DNA from 3 places in the Paenibacillus sp. OAS669 genome. Region 1 is predicted to be linked to each of the others. Evidence: riboswitches for the same ligand, from Rfam matches in the RefSeq annotation. Region 1 holds a riboswitch; each other region holds the start of a gene.
What was found. Region 1 has a riboswitch for thiamine pyrophosphate ahead of GGC63_RS21885 (ECF transporter S component). Riboswitches for the same ligand answer to the same signal wherever they lie in the genome.
Positions count from the first base shown of each region.

Region 2: linked by a shared signal. The riboswitch ahead of GGC63_RS07810 (acetylornithine deacetylase) and the one ahead of GGC63_RS21885 (ECF transporter S component) in region 1 are both predicted to bind thiamine pyrophosphate.
Region 3: linked by a shared signal. The riboswitch ahead of thiS (sulfur carrier protein ThiS) and the one ahead of GGC63_RS21885 (ECF transporter S component) in region 1 are both predicted to bind thiamine pyrophosphate.

Region 1 covers NZ_JADBDR010000010.1:174,130-181,151, reverse strand. The annotation lists gene GGC63_RS21905 (YjjG family noncanonical pyrimidine nucleotidase) at 296-982, shown strand; gene tenA (thiaminase II) at 1,158-1,826, opposite strand; gene GGC63_RS21895 (energy-coupling factor transporter transmembrane component T family protein) at 1,869-2,675, opposite strand; gene GGC63_RS21890 (ABC transporter ATP-binding protein) at 2,650-4,143, opposite strand; gene GGC63_RS21885 (ECF transporter S component) at 4,140-4,727, opposite strand; TPP riboswitch at 4,860-4,964, opposite strand; gene asd (archaetidylserine decarboxylase) at 5,211-5,999, shown strand; gene GGC63_RS21875 (MFS transporter) at 6,031-7,022, shown strand, end outside.
Region 2 covers NZ_JADBDR010000002.1:564,333-571,354, reverse strand. The annotation lists gene GGC63_RS07820 (AraC family transcriptional regulator) at 1-330, shown strand, start outside; gene tenA (thiaminase II) at 373-1,041, opposite strand; gene GGC63_RS07810 (acetylornithine deacetylase) at 1,076-2,350, opposite strand; TPP riboswitch at 2,468-2,568, opposite strand; gene GGC63_RS07805 (DNA ligase) at 2,630-3,538, opposite strand; gene GGC63_RS07800 (prohibitin family protein) at 3,932-4,768, opposite strand; gene abc-f (ribosomal protection-like ABC-F family protein) at 4,863-6,782, opposite strand; gene GGC63_RS34845 (hypothetical protein) at 6,912-7,022, opposite strand, start outside.
Region 3 covers NZ_JADBDR010000032.1:30-7,051, forward strand. The annotation lists gene GGC63_RS33990 (thiazole synthase) at 465-1,238, opposite strand; gene thiS (sulfur carrier protein ThiS) at 1,296-1,496, opposite strand; TPP riboswitch at 1,590-1,726, opposite strand; gene GGC63_RS34000 (nucleotidyltransferase-like protein) at 1,777-2,646, opposite strand; gene GGC63_RS34005 (DUF2614 family zinc ribbon-containing protein) at 2,764-3,111, shown strand; gene GGC63_RS34010 (glycosyl hydrolase family 18 protein) at 3,186-4,934, opposite strand; gene perR (peroxide-responsive transcriptional repressor PerR) at 5,073-5,510, opposite strand; gene GGC63_RS34020 (DUF4097 family beta strand repeat-containing protein) at 5,613-6,866, opposite strand; gene GGC63_RS34025 (hypothetical protein) at 6,888-7,022, opposite strand, start outside.

The DNA.
Region 1 (7,022 bases):
AGCTCTTGCAGGCAGCTGCCTAGACTTGGATGAATGGACCAGGGTGTGTGCGCTTCCATTTTCAATTTATTAGGATGCTATCTCCAATATTACGTTAGCTATAAACTATTTTTTTGTAAAACATCGCGTTGGGTAGGAAACTAGAATCACTTCAAATGCGGAGTAAAACTATCGTTGCCTTTCGTATTATGAAGTCAGCCAGTTTTAGTTGATTCTCATCACCAGCTTGGTCATAATATAAAGAATTCAATTTTGGAGTTTATATATGAATTAGATTTGAAAATAGGGGGACAAAATGAAGAATTACGATATTATATTTTTTGATATAGATGATACACTTTTTGATTTTTCTAAATCGGAGAAACAAGCTTTTAAAAAAGTCCTTGAAAAATATAATCTATTAAATAGCTTAAGGCTGTTCAAAAAGAGTTACCAAGAAATTAATAAAGTGTTATGGGGAGAATTAGAAAATGGAAAATTGAGCCTTGTTGAACTAGGTTCAGAGAGATTTAAGAGATTATTTTTAGAACATGAACTTGAAATTGATGCAGTTTTATTCAATCAAGATTATTTGGGGTTTCTTGGAGAGCAATCGCACCTCGTCCAAGGAGCTGAAAAAGTCATTAAAGATCTCTCGTATAAACGCTTAGCAATTATTACTAACGGTTTCACTGATGTACAAACATCTAGAATTAATAATTCCCCTATAGGAGGTAAATTTGAACATATTATTATCTCTGAATTAACTGGATTCCAAAAACCACAAACAGAAATTTTTGATTATGCTTTTCATAAGCTTCAGATTACAGACAAATCCAACGTGCTAATGGTAGGCGATTCGTTGACTTCTGATATTCAAGGCGGAATTAACTATGGTATTGATACTTGTTGGTTCAATCCAAAGCACAAGGAAAATACTACATCCTTTAAACCTACTTACGAAATAAATAAATTAGAAGGCCTGATAGAGATTGTAAAATAAGTGCACACACCCACAAGTTCTTATGTTTGGAGGGGGTCTGTCACAGCACTATCATTTGCAAAAAAAAGTATTGCTCCTCGTCTCATAAAAATCCCCTCCGGTCTACAGTGTTAAGTCCAGCATTGCATGAACTCTTTTCACTGTTAACCGCAAGGGGATATACAGGTACTCTTTCTTATTTATAGGCTGGCCACGCTTCAAGCGTATAAGCCATTTCCCAGAATAAATATTCATAATGACTGCTTATCACAAAATGCTGCTTCATCCGATCGCGGTCGGCCTGCGATACCTCTGCGGCAATAGAGTCCAGACGATCGATCTGCTCCTGCACCAGCTCCCGGAACCATTCGCCGCCGTAAGCCTCAATCCATTCGCGGTAGATCGGCTCCTCCGGAGCTGATCCCTGAAGCTTCTCGCCGATCTCGTAATACAGCCAGTAGCACGGCAAAATGACGGCGATAATGTCGCCCAGATGCCCGTTATAGGCTACCCGCTGCATATGCGATGTATAGGCGTAAGCGGTCGGCGCCGGCTGAAACGCGGCACGTTCTTCGGCCGTAATGCCCATTCGTTTGCAGAATGTTTCGTGCAGCGACAGTTCCGCATTGTAGGTTCCTTGAGCGTGAACGGTCATTCGGTTAGATGTGGCAAGGTCGGCCGCTTTGGCCGCGCCAAGGGACTGTACACGGGCGAATTGGGATAAGTAGTAAGCATCGTTCAGCACATAATAACGGAAGCATTGAAGCGGCAGGGTGCCGTTAGCAATTCCTTGAACGAACGGATGATGAAAGCTTGCATTCCAGCTGTCCTCCACTGCTTGACGCAGCTCTTGTGAAAATTTCATGGCGGTTCCTCCTTTAATTTTGCTTACATCCTATCGTCAAGATCAGACGACTTTATACCTTACATCTCCTACATGGAAATAAGGAAAATGCTGGCCCAAATACAGAGCAGCGCACACCGTCAGCACCAAATAGAAAAGCAAATAGACATCGCGCTGGGAAAATCCGATCCGATAATAAAATGTACGATGGTGCGAAGCCGAGAAGCGCTTGGCCTCCATCGCAACCGCAATACGCTGCGCCCGGCGGATGCTCTGCGCCAGCAGAGGGATCGCGTAGAGCCTTAGCGTCTCATACACGCCGCCTAAACCTGCGCGCCTTTTAACGCCGCGCACCTTCAGCGCCATGCCGAGCGTCTGGAATTCGGCAGCCATGATGGGAATCAGCCGCAAGGCGGCCATAAAGCTGTAGGCGAATTTCGCAGGCAGCTTGCACTGCTGCATCAGCGAGTAGAACAAGGCGACGGGCCTTGTCGTCAATGCAAACGTCAATCCTGTAAGCGCCATGTTGACGGTCTTCAAGCCGATATGAAGCCCGCGGTAAGAGCTCTCCTCCGTAACCCGAATCAATCCCCAATGAATCCATGTCGTGTCCCCTTTTCCGAACAGCATCATGGACATGGAGGACGATACGAAGAGCAGTCCGAACGGCAGGAACATCAGCAGCAGCCGGTGCAGAGGCTGTCCCGAAAAGCACAGCAGCAGAATCAGCTGGGCAAGGGTCAGATTGACCAGAACATTAAGATTGTCCGTGAAGAGAAGGACAAAGAACAAGGCCAGCGACAGCAGCAGCTTGAAGCTCGGATTCACTCGGTGCAGCCAGGTTTCATCGTAAGCTAATAAGTTGTCCACTGTCCTTCACTTCCTTCTGCAAATATTGCGACGGCGTCGTGTCCGCTTCTAGCCTTCCCCGCTCCACGACCCAGACCCGGGTTGCGAACCACCGGACGATCTCCAGATCGTGCGTGACCATAATAATGGTCGTTCCCTGGCGTCTCCAGGCCTCAAGCTTCTCCAGAATCGCGAAGGTGTTCGCTGCATCCTGTCCGAACGTAGGCTCATCCAGCATAATAACCCGCTGTGTCTGATACATTGCCGTCGCCACGCTGAGACGGCGTTTTTGTCCGAGCGATAATTGATAAGGGTGCTGGTTCTGCTGGGCCTCCAGACCGAACTCGGCCAGAAGCTCCAGCGCAAGCCTTTCGGCATCCGGCTTCCGCCCGCGGCGGAACCCGAATGCCGCCTCATCCAGCACGGAATGGGTTACAAATTGCATTTCCGGATTTTGAAAGACGTAAGCTGCAGTATCCGCCACATCCTTGAAGCCTTTAACGCCGCGTCCAGCCAGCTCGTAAGCGCCCGAGGTCTTAATGAGCTGCATCAGGGCTTGAAGCAGCGTGCTCTTGCCCGCTCCGTTCTCGCCCACTACAGCAATCCATTCGCCGGAGCTCGCCGCCGCTTTTTCGACACGCAGCTTCGCTTCCCTGCCGCGGTAGGCGCTAAAATCGCTCAGCTTAAGCAATCCCGATGCTGGCACAGGCTTCTCCTCTGCAGCATTCCGCAGCGACCTGTAAGCCGGTCCGGAGACGTAATCATCCCATACCTCCGGATACCAGATCCCGTACTCCTTAAGCTTTTCTTTATGCTGACCGAATACGTCGGCAGGCGGGCCGTCCGCCAAGATATCCCCTTGGGGGGAGAACAGTACGACCCGGTCGACAAATCCGATGATTTCATCGATTTTATGCTCTACGATAACGATCGTTTTGTCCCTTCCTATAGCCTTGATGGTATCCCACACCTGCCGGGTGCCCTCCGGGTCCAGCAGCGCCGTCGGTTCGTCGAAGAACAGAACCTCCGGCTCCAGGGCAAGCACGGAGGCTATCGCCAGACGCTGCTTCATCCCCTGGGACATCGCTTGAATGGGCATGTGAAGCTCGGGAAGCTCGAGTCCTACCTGCCGCAGCCCGTCGCTGATTCTGCCGCTCATCTCCTCCCGCGGAGCCCCCAGATTCTCCAGCACGAACGCCATTTCCTCATCTACGTACGGCATGCAGAATTGGGTATCCGGGTCTTGAAATACATAGCCCCATGAGGCAGGAATGGCAATCTCGTCGAATTTGACAGGGACCTCGATCACATTGGGAACGAGCCCGGTCAATACTTGAAGCAGCGTAGATTTGCCGCATCCGCTCGGTCCGAGGAGCAGCACCTTCTGCCCTGTCTGAACCGAGAACGAAATATCGTTGAACAGAAGCGTCGGACTACCGGCGAATTTGAGACGTAGTCCATGTACTGATGCACATTCCTGCTGCATCATCCCTTACGCTCCAAGGCCTGGTAATCTGCGCTGCTCACCGGACGGACAAGCTGTGTCACCCCGGTAACCTCCAGAGCTTTCACCAGCCAGTACGCGCACATCCCCGTGAAGAAGATCGATCCGACGATGCGGAAAGCAAAATACAGCGTCAAATTCCAGGTTTGCAGATCGATCAAATAGCCTTTGAACGCGTCGAAAACAAGCGAAGCGACAGCCGAACCGATCCCTGCCAGGGAAACCGTCGTTATCGAGAAGCTGCGGTATCGGAATAAGGCGAATACCAGCTCGGCCAGCAAACCTTGAGCAATCCCGTAGGTCAAGGATTCAATCCCGTATTGCGAGCCTGTAAGAAGCTCCCCGGAAGCCGCGGCCACCTCCGCCAGCAGCGCTACGCCCGGTTTGCGGATAATCAGCGCCGCTACCGTAGCCGCCATAAACCATACCCCGTAGACAAGCTGATCCAGCTGCAAGCCCGCCAGCTTTACGACGTTGGACACATCTCCCCATAACCGATAAATGATGCCGAACACAACTGCGATGACGATGGTGACCAGGATGTCGGTTAGCTTTAACCCTTTGGACATTTCCATCCACTCCTTTTTCTAAATATGATGATGCTCGGGGCCTCAGCCCAGACCTTGTTCTGACAGGACAACGCGAAAAGGCCACCTCCATCAACAACATGGAAGTGGCCTGCATGTACGTAGATAACACGCTTCTAACGTTCTCCACTTCCCTACGCTGGTACAATCCAGATCAGGTTCAGAGGGTCTAGGATCTATCGATCCAGTCTCAGCCTTTCGGCTCCCCTAGTGACAAATATCATATTAGCACGATTGGGATAAAAGTCAACGGCTAAATGTGCGGTATCCGGTCCGCAAAAAGAGACGGCAATCCTCACTTGCCGATACCGGAGCCGGTTGGGCACCGAAACATCGCCGTTTTGCGTATGGGCAAATGTCCCTTTCCTTCCTGTAGGGCCATGCTTTTTTTCTTGCGTTGGACCCTGTTCTGTGTCAAGATATTCGGTAGACCCACACTATGAAGAAATAGGTGAATGAACAGTTATGATGAAACCTTTTTTCCGCTTGCTGACGGAGCTATCCTCCCGCAAGTCGATCTCCCGGTTAACCGGATCCTTTGCGAAATCCCGAGCAAGCCGCGGATTGATCCCGCGCTTTGCCAAAATATACGGCATTCCGGTTCAAGACGCCGAGAAGCATCTGTCGGAGTATGCTTCACTGAATGATTTTTTTACGAGACGTTTGAAATCCGGGCTGCGTCCAGTCAATACTGCCGAGCATACTCTCGTCAGTCCGGTTGATGCAGCGATTACCGGCATGGGACCGATAGAAGAAGGTTTGATCGTTAACGTCAAGGGACAAGATTACACCGTTGAGGAGCTGCTTAACTTTTCGCCTCGTACGGTGAATTATCAGAACGGATTTTATTTCGTGCTATATTTGAGCCCGACCGATTATCACCGGATTCATACCCCGATTGACGGAAGCATTATCGAGAAAGAGCACGTCCCGGGCAAAGTATATCCGGTGAACGAGTTCGGTTTGCGCCAAATGCGCAGAGTATTGAGCCGTAACGAAAGATTGATCACCTATATGCAGCATGAGGGCGGCGAAGTGGCCGTAGTAAAGGTCGGAGCGATGAACGTGAGCAGCATCCAGTACGTGAAGCCGCTGCCCAACACCTTGCAGCGCGGGGATGAGCTCGCTTACTTCGAGTTCGGCTCCACCGTCGTGCTGCTGATGGAGAGCGATACGTTCTTAAGCCGCAGCGACCTGCATGTCGGAAGCAAAGTCAAAATGGGAGAAGCGTTAGGAACCATTCAGCCATCCTGACATCATCGTACTAGCAGAGGAGAAAGCCATTATGCAAGCAGCATCATCCGGAACGGAGGCCGCCGGCGCAAGACTGCAATCGGCCCCGCAGCACAGTCTCAAGCCGACTGTCATGCGAATTTTACTTGCCATAAGCATCGTTCATTTGTTCAATGATTCCATCCAGTCGATTATTCCGGCCATCCTGCCGATTCTTAAGGATTCGATGCAACTAAGCTACATGCAAGCGGGGATTATCGTCTTTTCCCTTAACATGACCTCTGCGCTTATGCAGCCGGCCATCGGCTTATATTCTGACCGCAAGCCCTCCCCCTACATGCTCCCACTTGGAATGGGATTGACATGCCTAGGGGTGCTGGGCCTTGCCTTTTCGCCCAATTACGGCATGATTCTCGTATCCGTCATTTTTGTCGGGCTGGGCTCCGCCATCTTTCACCCGGAAGGCTCGCGCGTCGCACACATGGCTGCAGGCTCACGGCGCGGGCTGGCACAGTCCATCTTCCAGGTAGGCGGCAACGCCGGACAATCCCTGGCCTCCATCATGACGGCGCTCATCTTTGCTCCTCTTGGACAGCGAGGGGCCATTTGGTTCGTTCTTGTGGCCGGACTGGCCATAGCCGTTCAAATGTATATTGCGCGGTGGTACAGCGGTTATATGGCGGCAAACCCGAGACCGGTCAAAAAATCCGCCGCACATGCCAACCGACCGGCCCGTAAGAAGCAGATCGCCTTTGCGTTTACGATGCTGATTTTTCTTGTGTTCGCCAGATCCTGGTACCATTCCGGGGTATCGACCTACTACCCGTTTTATTTAATGGAGAAATTCAACCTGTCTCTGGAGCATGCGCAAATCTACATCTTCCTGTTTGCGGCTGCCGGTGCCGTCGGCACCTTCCTCGGAGGGCCGCTTGCGGACCGTTTCGGACGGCGGAATATGATTTTCTTCTCCATGCTCGGCTCCGCGCCTTTAGCGCTGGTGCTGCCGTATGCTAATGCATTTTGGGCCTACGTCATTTTGTTGAT
Region 2 (7,022 bases), on a different contig from region 1:
GCTTCCGTTCTGAAGCTGCAAAAAGTAACGGAGTATATCGACCAGCATATGGATAACGACATTAAGATTGAGCAGCTGGCGGACATAATGCATTTTAATACGAATTATTTGTACCAATTTATGAAGACGCATTTGGGTATTACCCCCATGCAGTACATTTACAAACGAAGACTCGATAAGGCCAAGGATTTATTGATCAACACCGACGATTCGCTGGCGAATATTGCTGCTGTAACCGGCTTCAGTGATGTGTACCACTTCTCCAAATCCTTCAAGAAGCATACGGGAATCTCTCCCAGAGCCTACCGTAATGGAGCCGGCAGAAGATAAAAGCGAATATAAAGAAAGCCGCGTCATTCTGCCCGGCTCAACTCAGGACGGCCACATTTCCTTACGGTAAGCCATATCCCAGAATAAATATTCAAATCGTGTAGTCGTCGCAAAGATCTCCTCCAGCCGATTCAGCTCTCTCTGAGGCTTGCCTTCAGCCAGCTGGTCGAGCAGGTCGATACACCACATAGCCAGAGTGCCGAATTCCTCCGAGCTGTACATTCGAATCCATTCTCCATACCATTCGTGTTCGGTTGATCCTGGGATTTGGGCCAGCTCCTTACCGATCTCCCAATAGCTCCACATGCAAGGCAGCAGGGCGGAGACCAGCTCTGCCAAGGATCCGTTCTGAGCGGCATGCAGCATATAGTGAGTATAGGCCAGCGTGATAGGTGACGGCTGCGCTTGCTCCAGCTCCTCCTCGGAAATTCCGAATTTGGCGGCATAAGCCCGGTGCAGCGCCATCTCCTCATTCATGGTAGAATGCAATAGCGCGGCGAACGTGCCCATCGTTGTCAAATCCGTCGCTTTTACAGCACCTAGCGCAAACAGCTTCGCATAATCGATCAAATAAATGTAGTCCTGAATCATATAAAACCGGAATTTTTCCAGCTCCAGCGTTCCCTTGCCCATCTCTTGAACGAACGGGTGGTCATGATTGCTGCGCCAAACCGGCTGCAGTTTTTCTAACAAATACTCGGAAAACTTCATCTCTATTCCTCCTCCAGCGGGTTCCAGCGCAACTTTATTTAGCCGTGTGTCCCCATTCGTACATGAATTTCAGCATAACCTTCGTAAATTGAATCAGCTGCTCTATGGATACTTGTTCATTGACAGCGTGAGCGTTTTTTAAATCCCCCGGGCCATAAATAGCGGCCGGTATCCCTGCATCACCAAACCAGCCCCCATCCGTTACCGTAGGAGAGACATCCACCACAGCAGGCTGGCCTAATATGGTTTCATGGGCTGAACCAAGCAGCTGGACCGCAGGATGATTCGGATCCACTTCTAAAGAAGGGAAGATTTCTCCCCGATCCTCTATCATGGAAGAGCCTCCCCATTCGTATTGCGGCGGATTCTCCCTAAGCCACGGATCCGCTTGTGCTACCCGGTTCAAATGCTCTTCAATGTCCCGGCATACACTCTCATAGGTTTCATTCGGATAAAAATGAACGGTGATCCACAGTCTGCACTCGTCGGCAATAAACGCCGCATGCCTGCCTCCTTCGATAACGGCCGGATTGATCGTATTAGTCCCTGGTGCAAACCCCGGATAGCTCTTCATGACCGCCCAATGTCTCTCCAGCTCCTGAAGTCCTTGCAGGAGCTTCATCATCTTTTCGATCGCGCTGGCCTCCAGGATTCCGCCTCCGGCATGAATCATATTTTTCCGGGTCGCATCATGAAACGTCTTCTTGCTTTTCACGGTGACCCAACCGGTAATAACTCCGCCTTGCCCTTGAATATGAAGATCGCTCGTATCGACAACAACTGCAAAATCGGCTTGATATCCGCGCTTGCAGCATTGGAGGGTACCTGCTTCTCCGACTTCTTCACCAATCACCGATTGGAACATCAAATCTCCGGGCAGCTTAATGCCCGCTTCGTCCAGCAGCTGGATGGCAAAGAGCGCCCCCGCCAGCCCGCCTTTCATGTCCGAGGCCCCACGGCCAATGAGGACGCCGTCTTTGACAATCGGCTCGAACGGAGAGGTTTCCCATGGCTCGTCCGCACTTACCTCTGCCACATCCACGTGGCCGTTAAGGATCAAGCTCTTGAATTGATCGGAGGCTTGTCCTTGTTTGATACCGACGACGTTCGGGTCTCCCGGATACACTTCCCATTGATCAACCGTAAACCCGTGAAGCTCCAGGAATTGTGCAATAAACTGCTGAGCTTCCTCTGTATTTCTGGCCGGAGGCGCCGGGGTCTTATATCGTATCAGCCGTGAGGCCAATTGCACTAGCTCCTCCTGCCTCTCCTCGACCTGCCTGATTAAAGCTTCCAATTCCTGACTCAATCCATCTCCTCCAGTTCATTCATGCGGATACCCGCATTATTCAATTGTTCAGCAGAATACGATAGCAGCAAAAAAACCACTTCGCAGGACAAAGTGGTTTACGCGCGCAGCACAGCACTGCCGTGACGTCCACTTCCCTTCGCTAGCATTACCTAGATCAGGTATAAGGGTTAAGGCTCCCGCCTTTCTCAGCTGCATCAGCACCCCTAGTGAAATTCTTATTCGTTTTCTTATTCATAGTATCATAGACTGGATAAGGTTCTCAATCCTTCGAGACGTTCAGGAATGCCAAATGCAGTCCTCCGGGTTTTTATCCGGCAAAAATTGCTTAAATATCGTTGTCCTAAGCTGATGGGTATCCGTACGTTCTAAATATTGGATGCGGCAGCAGAGTTTGGGTTGTATCCATTGGGTTTGCTTGTCATGCTCCAGATAAAGGTCCTTGGACAGCTCCATAAAACACTCTTTATCTTCATAAGTAAGTCCGAATTCCACCACTCCGACAGGCTTGTTCTTGACAGTACGGAACTGCAGCCCGATCACCAGCGCGAAGGGATTCGTCCGGAAACCAAGGATAACAGCGTCAATGGTTTTAAAATGCTTGATTTTAACCCAATCCCGGCTCAACGTGCCCGGCCTATAGATAGAATCCGTTCGTTTGGCCACGATGCCTTCCATGTCCCGTTCCCGTGTCAGCTCGAACAAAGCCTTCCCTCTCTCCATTACATACAGGGTCGGCATAATGACGGAGTTAGGAACGAGGAGCTCATGCAGTCGTCCCTTTCGTTCCATTAGCGGCTCATTGCTATGCTCGCGCTCCGTGAACAGCAAGTCAAAAGCTACAAAAGTTACCGGATGTGTCGCAACCGCTTGCGCTATCCTCATGGAGCTGCTGAGTCGTCCACGGTAGCTGAAATCATCAAACACGGGTCTCCCGTCTCGCATAACGATCCCTTCACAATCCAGAATCGCGGTATGAGTCTGAATAGCCGATACAGCCTGTTCGAGCTCGGGAAACTTCTTCGTCACCTTATTCCCATGACGTGTGTAGGCCTCAATCCGGCTTCCTTGCTTATGGATCACAATACGCCAGCCGTCCCATTTGGGCTCAAACAAGTATTGAGGATCGTCAAACGGCTCATGTTGAATACTGACGTTCATTGGCTGATACGGTGTAAAAACCTGCAACAGGAATCACCTCATATCCTCATTTTTACCAAAAAGGGACGGATTGTAACCTGTTGACTACCGTTATGTCTGTCTTTTAGGAATTCGGATTTGGCAGGACCGACTATTTCTGATTGCTGAATTCATTTTCCTCCTGCCAATCGGGGCTTTTCCGCACAAGATATTCTTGCGCCGCTGCCCCAGCTCCTTAGGCAGTAATAAAAAAAAACGCCTTATAGGGTCAACAGCCCTAATATGCGGTTTAGAACCAAATCATAGAGGAAGCATATTGCATTCACGGAATACGGTTACCGGTATCCATCATTAATACACTGTTTATGGAGGAAAGACTGATAACCCCTCCTCCAATTTACCATTTTTGTCCATGGGTGTCGAGAGCGCGTGCTCGCGGTTTTATTTACTGCCTAACGAGTTCAGGTCGATAAACGGTGTTGCGCCTCCGGTCACACTCGGAAGACGGCCATCCCATTTCTCCAGTGCTTTCTCCTGCACTTCAATCTGCTTGAGCTGAACCAAATCCGGCGTAATCTCCTGCTTCTTCAGCTTCAACGACTCCGCCTCAGCTTGGGCCTGCGTAATTTTCTGCTTGGCTTCAATCTCAATACGCTTCAAATCGTTCTCCGCTTTCAATGCTTGCTGCTGCGCCACCTGCTTGGCTTCGATCGACTGATTGAAAGCATCTGAGAATTTAAAATTCACAATGTTAATATCGTTCACGATCAGATCATATTTGGCCAGCCGTTTCGTCAAATGATCGCTGATTTCTCCCGCGACGACGTCCCGCTTGGCGATCAAATCCTCCGCAGGATATTTGGCCGTCACCTCCTTGACGATCTCTTGGATTGCCGGCGAGATAATAACCGAGTCAAAATTGCCTCCAATATTGTTCATCAAATTAAAGGCAGCCTCTTTGTTGACAGAGTAGTTAACGGCAACATGCGTAGAAACCGGCTGAAGGTCCTTGGACGAAGCGGACGTATCCGTCTCTGCTTTGGTAACCTGGGTGTTGACCTGAATAACGCTCTGAACGAAAGGAAGCTTCAAGTGTATTCCAGGGCCAAGTATCTCGTCATTTAACTTGCCGAACGTTTTGTACAGTCCCACATGCCCGTATTGTACGGATGCAAAGCTGTTCAATCCGATGATGACGATCAGCAGCGCTATAAAAACGGACGTCACGACGAAGCCAACGTTAGGCCTCTTGGGAATTTTGGTCACTTCTGCATTCATACCATCAACCTCCAGTGGTGAGTATGTCGTACAGTTCATTACGTACTTTCACAGATTATGTTTCATAATCTGGGATTAAGAACAGAATATCCCTTCAATCCCCGGAGAGGAGCTCCCACTGCTGGTACAGAAGCTCCCTCTCTGCTTCCAGGATCATCTTCTCGCTATGCATAGCGAATAACTTGCCGGAATCCGTTTCAAGCAGCATCGCCTCATCCAACAACGTAATCTTTCGCTCCAGCGATTCAATGTCGGTTTCCAGCTTAGCAAGCTTTTTATCCCTTCCCGGCATCTCCCTGGAACTATGTGTCCGCTCTTTGGATTCCTGAGCCTTCTTTGAATCATTCTCTTTTACCATCGGTTCGCTATGGGAAGGCCTCAGAGACTGGCTCAACTCCTCGCGTTTTGCCCTTGCATCATCATATCGGCCGACAAATTTCGTCAGTCTCCCATGCTCAAGCCAATAAGTCACATCGAACAGTTTATTCAAAAAGTACCTGTCATGCGAAACGCAAAGGACGGTGCCTGTAAATCTCTGTAAGGTGTCTTCGAGCGCCTCGCGGGAATCAATGTCCAAATGGTTCGTAGGCTCGTCGAGCAGCAGAACATTCACGTCTTGTGCCATGAGCTGCGCTAATCGGAGCCGCATGCGTTCACCGCCGCTCAAGCTTTTCAGCTTGCGGAACACGGCGGCGCCATAGAATAAAAACCCGGCAAGCCGCTGTCGTGCCTCTCCTTCATCTACCATAACCACCTGCCGGTACGCATCGAGCATCGTCATGTCTTCATCTCCGAACGCATCCTGCTGAGCCAGGTAACCTAATCTGACTCCACTGCCTAAGGTGACCTTCCCGTGATCCGGCTGAAGCTCGGACGCAATCATTTTCAGGATGGTGGACTTGCCGCTTCCGTTTTCACCGACAATGGCTGCATAATCCTGATGCCGGATCAGCAAATCAAGCTGATCGAAGAGAAGCTGCTTCTTGCCATTTCTGTCAATGACCTTGCCTACCTGCTCCAGCTTCAGCACGTCATTGCCGCTTCGGTCCCCCGATTCGAACATCAATCCGATCTTCTTGCGTTCAAGAACCGGCTTGGTCAGCTTCTCCATGCGGTCCAGTGCTTTTTGCATGGCTGCAGCACGCTTGAACATGTTAGGATTATCCGCTTGCGCAGCCCAAATCCGCATTCGCTTGATCGCCTCTTCCATCTTCTTAATCTTCTTCTGCTGTTCCTGATAGGATGCGAATTCGAGCAGCAATCGGCGCTCCTTTTCCTCTACAAAATAAGAATAGTTGCCATGATACACGTCAATGGGTCCGCCCTCTACGTCGAAGATCTTATTCACAACCCGATCCAGAAAATATCTGTCATGGGACACAACCACGACACTCCCGGTGTATTGCTGCAAGTAACCCTCCAGCCATTCTACCGCATTCAAATCCAGATGGTTCGTAGGTTCATCCAGCAGAAGCAAATCCGGATTGAGCAGCAGGATGTGAGCCAGACAGACCTTGGTTCGCTCTCCCCCGCTCAAATGCCCGAATGCATGATGAAGGAGTTGCGAAATCCCTAATCCGTTAGCTACCCTGGAGAGATTCGCTTCAATCTCATATCCGCCGGCGGAGGCGAAGGCCTCCTGCAGCTTTCCGTATTCAATCAAAGCTTTATCCGCTTCGCGAGGGTCCGCCATCCATGTCTCCAATTCCGACATTCTCTCCTGCATCTTATACAGCTTGGCGAATGCTTCCTGAAGAACACCCTTCACCGTAGTCCTCGGGTCGTAATCCGGTATTTGCTCAAGCAGAGCCGTACGGCTCCCCTTTTTATAATGAATGACCCCGGCATCAGGAGTCTCTATCCCTGCTAAAAGCTTCATCAGTGTGGTTTTACCGCATCCATTAGGGCCAACCATTCCAATCCGGTCACCCTCCTGGATTTCCAATGACAGCTGTTGAATCACAGGCGTACCGCCCCAGGATTTACTCAATTTATCCATTGCACATAGTAACATATTCCTCACGCTCACATTCGATTTAGTGTTGGACAGCACAAAAAAGCCACAGGCAAAAGGCAACCTTTTACCCATGGCTTTACGTGCGCCTGATCATACTAATCATACCGACATTGAGCCGGCAGCTGATTAGATTGGATGGGTCAAAATGTTGCAGTTACCGTAAGAAGACAGACCTCTCCCGTTTACAGCTGAACGGAATACGATCGTAGTCAGATGCACCCAGAATAGGGACCATTT
Region 3 (7,022 bases), on a different contig from region 1:
AAAGTGATCACCGAAGTGATCTATAATAGAGCTTGTCTTAAGCTCAAAATTCAATGCTAGCGAGAACTTTCATTCTCTGTTCAAACATTCACTCGTTGTTCAGTTTTCAAAGGACAATATCTCGACAAAACTTCATTACTTTCGTAATTTTCATCTTGTCATTTCGTGTCGCTTTGTTTAGCAGCGACTTTTTTAATATATCACATTCACCCATCTTAATGCAAGCTTTTTTTTGAAATTTATTTTTCTTATTAAGCTTGATTTGTTTCGGATGTGTTTGCCGTTTTTTAGCGGCGAGAGTTAATGTATCATAGGCTTATATATAAAGTCAAGCGTTATTTTAAAAAAATATTCAGCGAATCATCTTTCAAGGCAGATGCTCTTTTTTCGATGGCTTACAGAATAAAAGAAGCACGCCTGTCTAAACCAGACGTACTCCCTTCAGGTTTCGAATCAAGCTCAAGCTATTCGATCATTCCTTCGACCGGGCTGCTTGCAGAGGCATATCTCTTTTTAGGAATGCGCCCCGCCATAAATCCTTTACGTCCCGCAATGACAGCCAGCTTGAATGCTTCCGCCATGAGAACCGGATCCTGAGCGCCGGCGACAGCCGTGTTCAGAAGTACGCCATCGGCACCCAGCTCCATTGCCAATGCAGCATCTGCCGGACCGCCTATACCCGCGTCAACGATTACAGGAACTTTCGCTTCTTCGATAATAAAGCGAAGCTGATTCGGATTGGCAATGCCCTGTCCCGAACCGATAGGAGAAGCTCCAGGCATAACTGCAGCGGCTCCCGCTTCCTGCAGCTTGCGCGCCAGAATCGGATCGTCCGAGGTATACGGCAGCACGATGAAGCCAAGGTCCACCAGTATTTTCGTAGCTTCTAGCGTTCCGATAGGGTCCGGCAGCAGAGTCTTCGGATCACCGATGACTTCCACCTTAATCATGTCGCACATGCCCGATGCCTTGGCCAGCTTTGCAATACGAACAGCTTCTTCTACAGTATAAGCGCCCGCCGTGTTAGGGAGAAGCGTAAACTTTTTTAAATCCAGCGTCTCCAGGAAATTAGGAGCTTCCGGGTTATCGATAGGCAGACGGCGAATAGCGAAGGTAAGAACGTCCGCTTCGGAAGCCTGAACGGCTTGGTTTTGAATATCCAGCGAATTGAATTTGCCTGTCCCTAGCAGCAATCTGGATTTGAATTCATAGGGGCCGATTTTTAACACGTCATTCATTTGTACAAACCTCCATTAATATGTATGTGCAAGCAAGTATAACGGGCAAATCAATCCTTAACCCCCGCCTACAAAGTGAACAATTTCAAGAGAGTCGCCTTCCTTGAGAGCTGTATTGGCATACTCGCTGCGCTCGATAATGTCCCGATTCAGCTCGATGACCAGTATTTTTTGCTCAAGTTTGAAAACAGTAAGCAGCTCGGCAACATTCGTTACCTGATCTACTTCTCTCGCTTCCCCGTTAATGATCAGTCTCACACCACCACACCACGCTTTCCAGGTAAAATTGACAACAAAAAAAGCCAACCGCGCACAAGAGGTTGACTTGGTGTAAATATGCCGAAAACAGCATCTTACGTTCGTCCACTTCCCTACGCTGGTATCATCCAGAAGCATGCCGCACAAGACATGCCATAATCAGGTTCCAAGGGTCAAGAAAAAGCTTTCTTATCTCAGCCTCGCGATAAAAGGCTCCCCTAGTGGTTATTCAATTGAGTATAAGTATAGCAGAAACTGCTGTTTTTGTCGCTTGGATTCCTTATTTCGTTGTGTACCGTAATTCCAGCTGGGATACTTCTTCGTCCAATGTATAGATAATTTCCTTGGCCAGTGATTTCTTCACCAGCTTATTCAGGATAAGCGGAAGCTCGAACCGAATGTCGGACAGCTTCTCACACTGCTGAAGCTCGCCTAGGCTCCAGGCTTCTTCACGGCTGGACAATAGGGAGAGCAAGAGGCCGCAGCATCTCTCCATCTTGGACATGACGGAAAATTCGCAAGCAAGAAGCACTAGCTGGACGCGCTGCTTGAGCGTTTCATTGCTTAGCGTGAGCTCCTCATACAGCTTGTATACTCCGGGATTAATCGTTTTTACCTGACGCCAGACGGTAATTTCGGGATGGCTTCCCGCTTCGATGATAACAATCCTCGCCCAATGATGGAGCGCTTCGAGAATGTTATTGTACGCATCCAGCAGATGGTCCTCCAAAATATATTCTTTACTCTCCATATATTTGCGCAAAAATCTGGAGAATTCTATTAACAGCTTGTGCTCTCTCATTTCCGACGGAAATTCCAGCATCCGATGCCGCAAACCTTCTAAATACGTATTCCGATCCAGAAGAATCTCTCCCTTTAAGATCCAGTAAATGAGGTTGCGGTGCTCTCCGTGCAGCATAAGCTGATGAATTGCAGACGAAGTAAACCATCTTTCTTGTATACGGCAGTCGTCTTTTATATAATGATACTGTTGATCAGTTTGCAGGCCCTCTTTTACAATGACTAGCAACAGGAGATCGAATCCGTCCGTGATTGCAGAAAACATTGACGGATTATCGACCGCCAATATACTCATGACTGCATCATCTTCCCGGAGCCTGGCAATCCTTTGTTCCTTTAGGGCGTTCATCGCCGCAGCCTCCTACATAACATTCCATGATACTTCTTATTTCTACATTAGTAGGCGGTTTCCTGCATCATTTCAGTGACAAATTTCACATTTTATCTAAAGAAAGAAGTGACACCCGTGATATTAAAATCCAGTAAAGTTAATGAATTCCGGTTATGGGGACTGCTGCTGACCATGGGAGGCATGCTGCTGATGATCGTGGGGTTAGCAGGCATTGTTTTTAACTGGGGCGTAGCAGGCAAGATTATCGCCGGTATATGTATGGTCATCGGAGCTATCTCTATGCTGGCCAGCATGGGAGTGTATTTCTGGGCCGGTATGATGTCTACCAGCACCACCGTTGTCGAATGCCCCGAATGCGGCAAGGCTACCAAAATTCTCGGTAAAACGGACCGCTGCATGTTCTGCAAAACGATCCTGTCTCTGGATCCCCAGCACGACCCGAATGCCAAAGCCAATCTTTAACGGCCGAAGCAAAGAAAACTGGCTCCTTTCCCTACCTGCATGAGGTGAGAGAGGAAGCCAGTTTTTTTGTCCGGTTAAGGCTTTTTGTTAAGCTCTGTCTTTATAAGCTCCCATATAGCCGGGTTCTCGTAGCCTCTTCGCCACGTAGCCACTCCGGCAAGCTGGTATTTATTAACGATATCCATCCGCGCTTTCATGGATACCTCATCCTCCAGCCATATACGGTTCAGCTTGTCGCCTTCCTTGTACTCGACATAGTTTTGACCGACCTCCGGCAGGAACACAGGAGTCAGATTTTTCTCTTTGATCGTTCTTTGCGGATTGTCCATATAGACCGATCTCGAGCTTACCTTCTTCTTGCCGTCAACGACCTCCTCCGTCCAGATCCGGGTATAGAAAGGAACGCCCAGCACTAGCTTCGAGGCCGGAATCTGGTCCTCCTTCATCAGCTTCACGACGTTCTTCTCCACCCAAGGAAGCGAGGAGACGGAGCCTGCGGTAGGGCTGCTGGCCCAGTATTCGTCATAGGCCATGATCATCATATAGTCCAAAGAATCTATAAGAGCTTTCCGGTCATAAAAGGCCGACCACATCTCGCTTGAAGACTTCGGCGTAACATCCATCGATACGACAAGCCCCTGTTCATGCATTAACGGCACCATTTCGCGGACGAATTGGACCAGGTTTTCTTTATCCTTAGTATTTACATTTTCAAAATCGATATTAATGCCCTGTAAGGAATATAATTGCGCAAAGCTTAGTAGCTGCTTGATCATCTTCATTCTTTTATCGTAGGTCGACAATGCTTCTGTCGTGCGCTTCGGATCAAATCCATTGCTGAACAGCGCCCAAATATGATAGTTTTGGCTGTGCGCCCACTTGACATAGGCCGGATCAACAATGTTCTTCAAGTTGCCCTGACCGTCATCGATATGAAACCAGGTAGGGCTAACCACATTCAAGCCGGGCATAGGTGGAAATTTGGATGTATCCGGGCTTTTTGGAGTCGTTACCTGCTCCCAGGTCATATTGATCTTCCCGCCCTCCAACTTCGGCGCTACAAAGCTTGGAGGCTGCTCCTGCTTGGGGACCTTTTCCACATGATCGGACAACAAATGGTCCTTTTTGACGTAGCCCATATACCCGTTCTTCAGCTGCACATGGTACCACTCTTCCTCCTCACCCCAGATCATGACGTCCTCTCCCTGCTTTAAATCAGCAACAATCGGAGATTTAATGGACATCTCCTTGCGCATCGGAATCGTTTTGTCCGGCTTGTTCGGATAAGATACCGCTTTGCCCCAGTTGAGTTCGTCCCCTTCTTTCACAAGGATCACAGCGCCGGTGTCCTGAGACTCCCGCAATTCTATCCCGTAAAGCTGCTTTAAAGGCTCCATGGGCAGATACAGGGTTCCGTTTACTTTTTCCAGAGGAAACTTCAGGTTGAAGGGCTTCTCATTAATCGTTCCGGTCAACTGGCTTGTCCTCAAGCGAACTACCTTGTCCTGCGTCGTGATAATGGTCGAATCACTCGATTCCTCGTACAGCATCATCGGATCTATTAATTCCTTGGCTAAGGCAAAGGGCAGCTTCAAGCTCTCTTCCTTCCCCGAGGCCGGCTCATCATATAAAACGCCTTTATAGAAGATCGGCTTCGCGATTCCCTCGAAGGAGGGATCCTCATGCCGGCTGGTCGGAACATATTTGTCCCAGTACACTACGGCCGCGGCTCCGAGTAATACGGCGAACAATAGGGTCCATATGCGCCATTTTTTCGACCTTTTTCTCGTCGTTCTATGATTCATCATCAAATCCGGTTCCATTGCTTCACTCCCATGGCGACTCTAGTCATCGCTCAAATCTAGTACTAGTTTAACAAAAAAGACGCACTGAAAGCCACTTGATTGCCAAGCAGGCTTTAAGCACGTCCATTATACCTTATATTAGTAGAATGTTCCAATTTACGACAGTTGCCGGGCTCCGGCACAATCCGAGCAGATCCCATAAACTTCGACACGGTGGCTTTTCACCAAAAACCCTGTCTCTATCCCGGCCGTTTTCTCCAAATCATCCAGCGGCTTGTAGGAAAAGTCAACGAGCTTGCCGCATTCCTCGCAGAGCGCATGGTAATGATCCGACATATCCGCATCAAACCGGCTTGAATGATCGCCGTAGGTCATCTCACGAACCAGTCCGACCTCGATAAATACCTTAAGATTGTTGTATACCGTTGCAACACTCATGCTCGGAAACCGGGGCGCCAGCGCCTTATAGATCTCGTCAGCCGTCGGATGCGTCATCGTATTTAATAAATAGGCCAGAATAGCATGTCTTTGCGGGGTCATGCGTACGCCTGTCGATTTCAATTTGTGCAACGCTTGCTCCAATCGTGAATCCATGCTGTCTCACCGCCTAATCCGATAAAAGGGTATCGATTTATTTTACGCGGCTTTATTTACATTTGTCAATGAAGTTACAGGATAGCTGAAAAAAAGAACGTGCTACTCCGCTTTTTGAATATCGATAGTTCCACTCGTATCCAAATGTATTTTATGTTTTCCCGTACCGACAACTCCTTCGATCGACTTCTTATTAATTTGCATCGGAATCGCCGAATGAATACTGTCTCTCTCCCCTTCTCCTTTGAGAGTGTAGTCTCCGTTAGGGGGCAGTACCAGCTTGATGCCGCCGTGAGTCGTCTCGATATCCCAATCCCCGTTAATAACGCGGCTCGCAACTTGTACGGAGCCATTCGTTGTGTCTGCCTTTAATCCGCCGGGTACATCCTGGATCTGAATATTTCCGTTCGTTGTTTTGGCAGCTATGGTACCGTTAACCTGATTCAAGGTAAGGCTGCCGTTGGTCGATGTCAGCTTCACATCCCCCTGATGATCCTGCACCTCCAGCACGCCGTTGGTTGAATCCAGCTTCATGCTTCCTTGGGTCTTTACAGCTGCGATGCGGGCATTGGTGGATCGAAGCTCTATGTTATCGGCCCGGATGGAAGCAGCCTTGATTTCTCCATTGGTCGTCCTGGCCTTCAGCTCCCGCTTGAAAGCCAATTGTTCCGCGGTGATGGACCCGTTACTTGTCTCCAGATCCATGTCGAGCTTGATTTGCTGCGGCAGGCTGATCACCAGATCAGTGCGCGCCTTGCGCTGTTGCCAGAACCCGCCTCCGTACTCTGCTCCTGTGGAGGTTAACGTCAGCTCATGTCCTTGAACCCGCTGCTCCAACCGCGCCTCGGAAGCAATTCGCTTGGCCTCCTGCTCGTCATCCACGGCCACGTAAACGGTCGTTTCAATTTGAAGCTTATCCGTAGTTCCCTGCTTTAGAACGACATTGCCCGAAGGGTTATTAACCGTTACCTTATCCACCCCGCTGGCCAACACGATTTCAGTCGTTCCCTGTTCAAATTTGTGTCCATCCCCTTGGGTGAAGGAAAGCACCGCATCTCCCAAATTGAGATTGGCCGACCAATTGCGGAACAGCGCGGCGGACTGCGTGCTGCCAATGACAATAGCGGAGAGGATAACCGCAATAATGACGCCGCCTAGATCCAGCTTCAGCTGCTTGTCGCTGTCTCCGTATTTCATATTAAATAAAATATACTCAACGCCCAAAGCTACAAACAATACGGGCCACCAGTTAACAAGAAGCGCTGTCCACTGCGATCCCATGTACTGATCGGCAATTACCGCCGCCCCGACTAAAACCAGAAGCAGCGCAGCCGTGTAACGTCCTGCTTTTCGCATCGTACGTTCTCCTTCTTGTCTTTATTTTTTCGTAGATTCCTTCAAAAACATCACGACGCCTACAACAATAAGCACAACAGCACCGATAGAGGACCCGAGCAGCTCAAAAATCCGGTTCAGCCAGGCCGGCTTGCTGCTTACAAGAAACAGGAATAC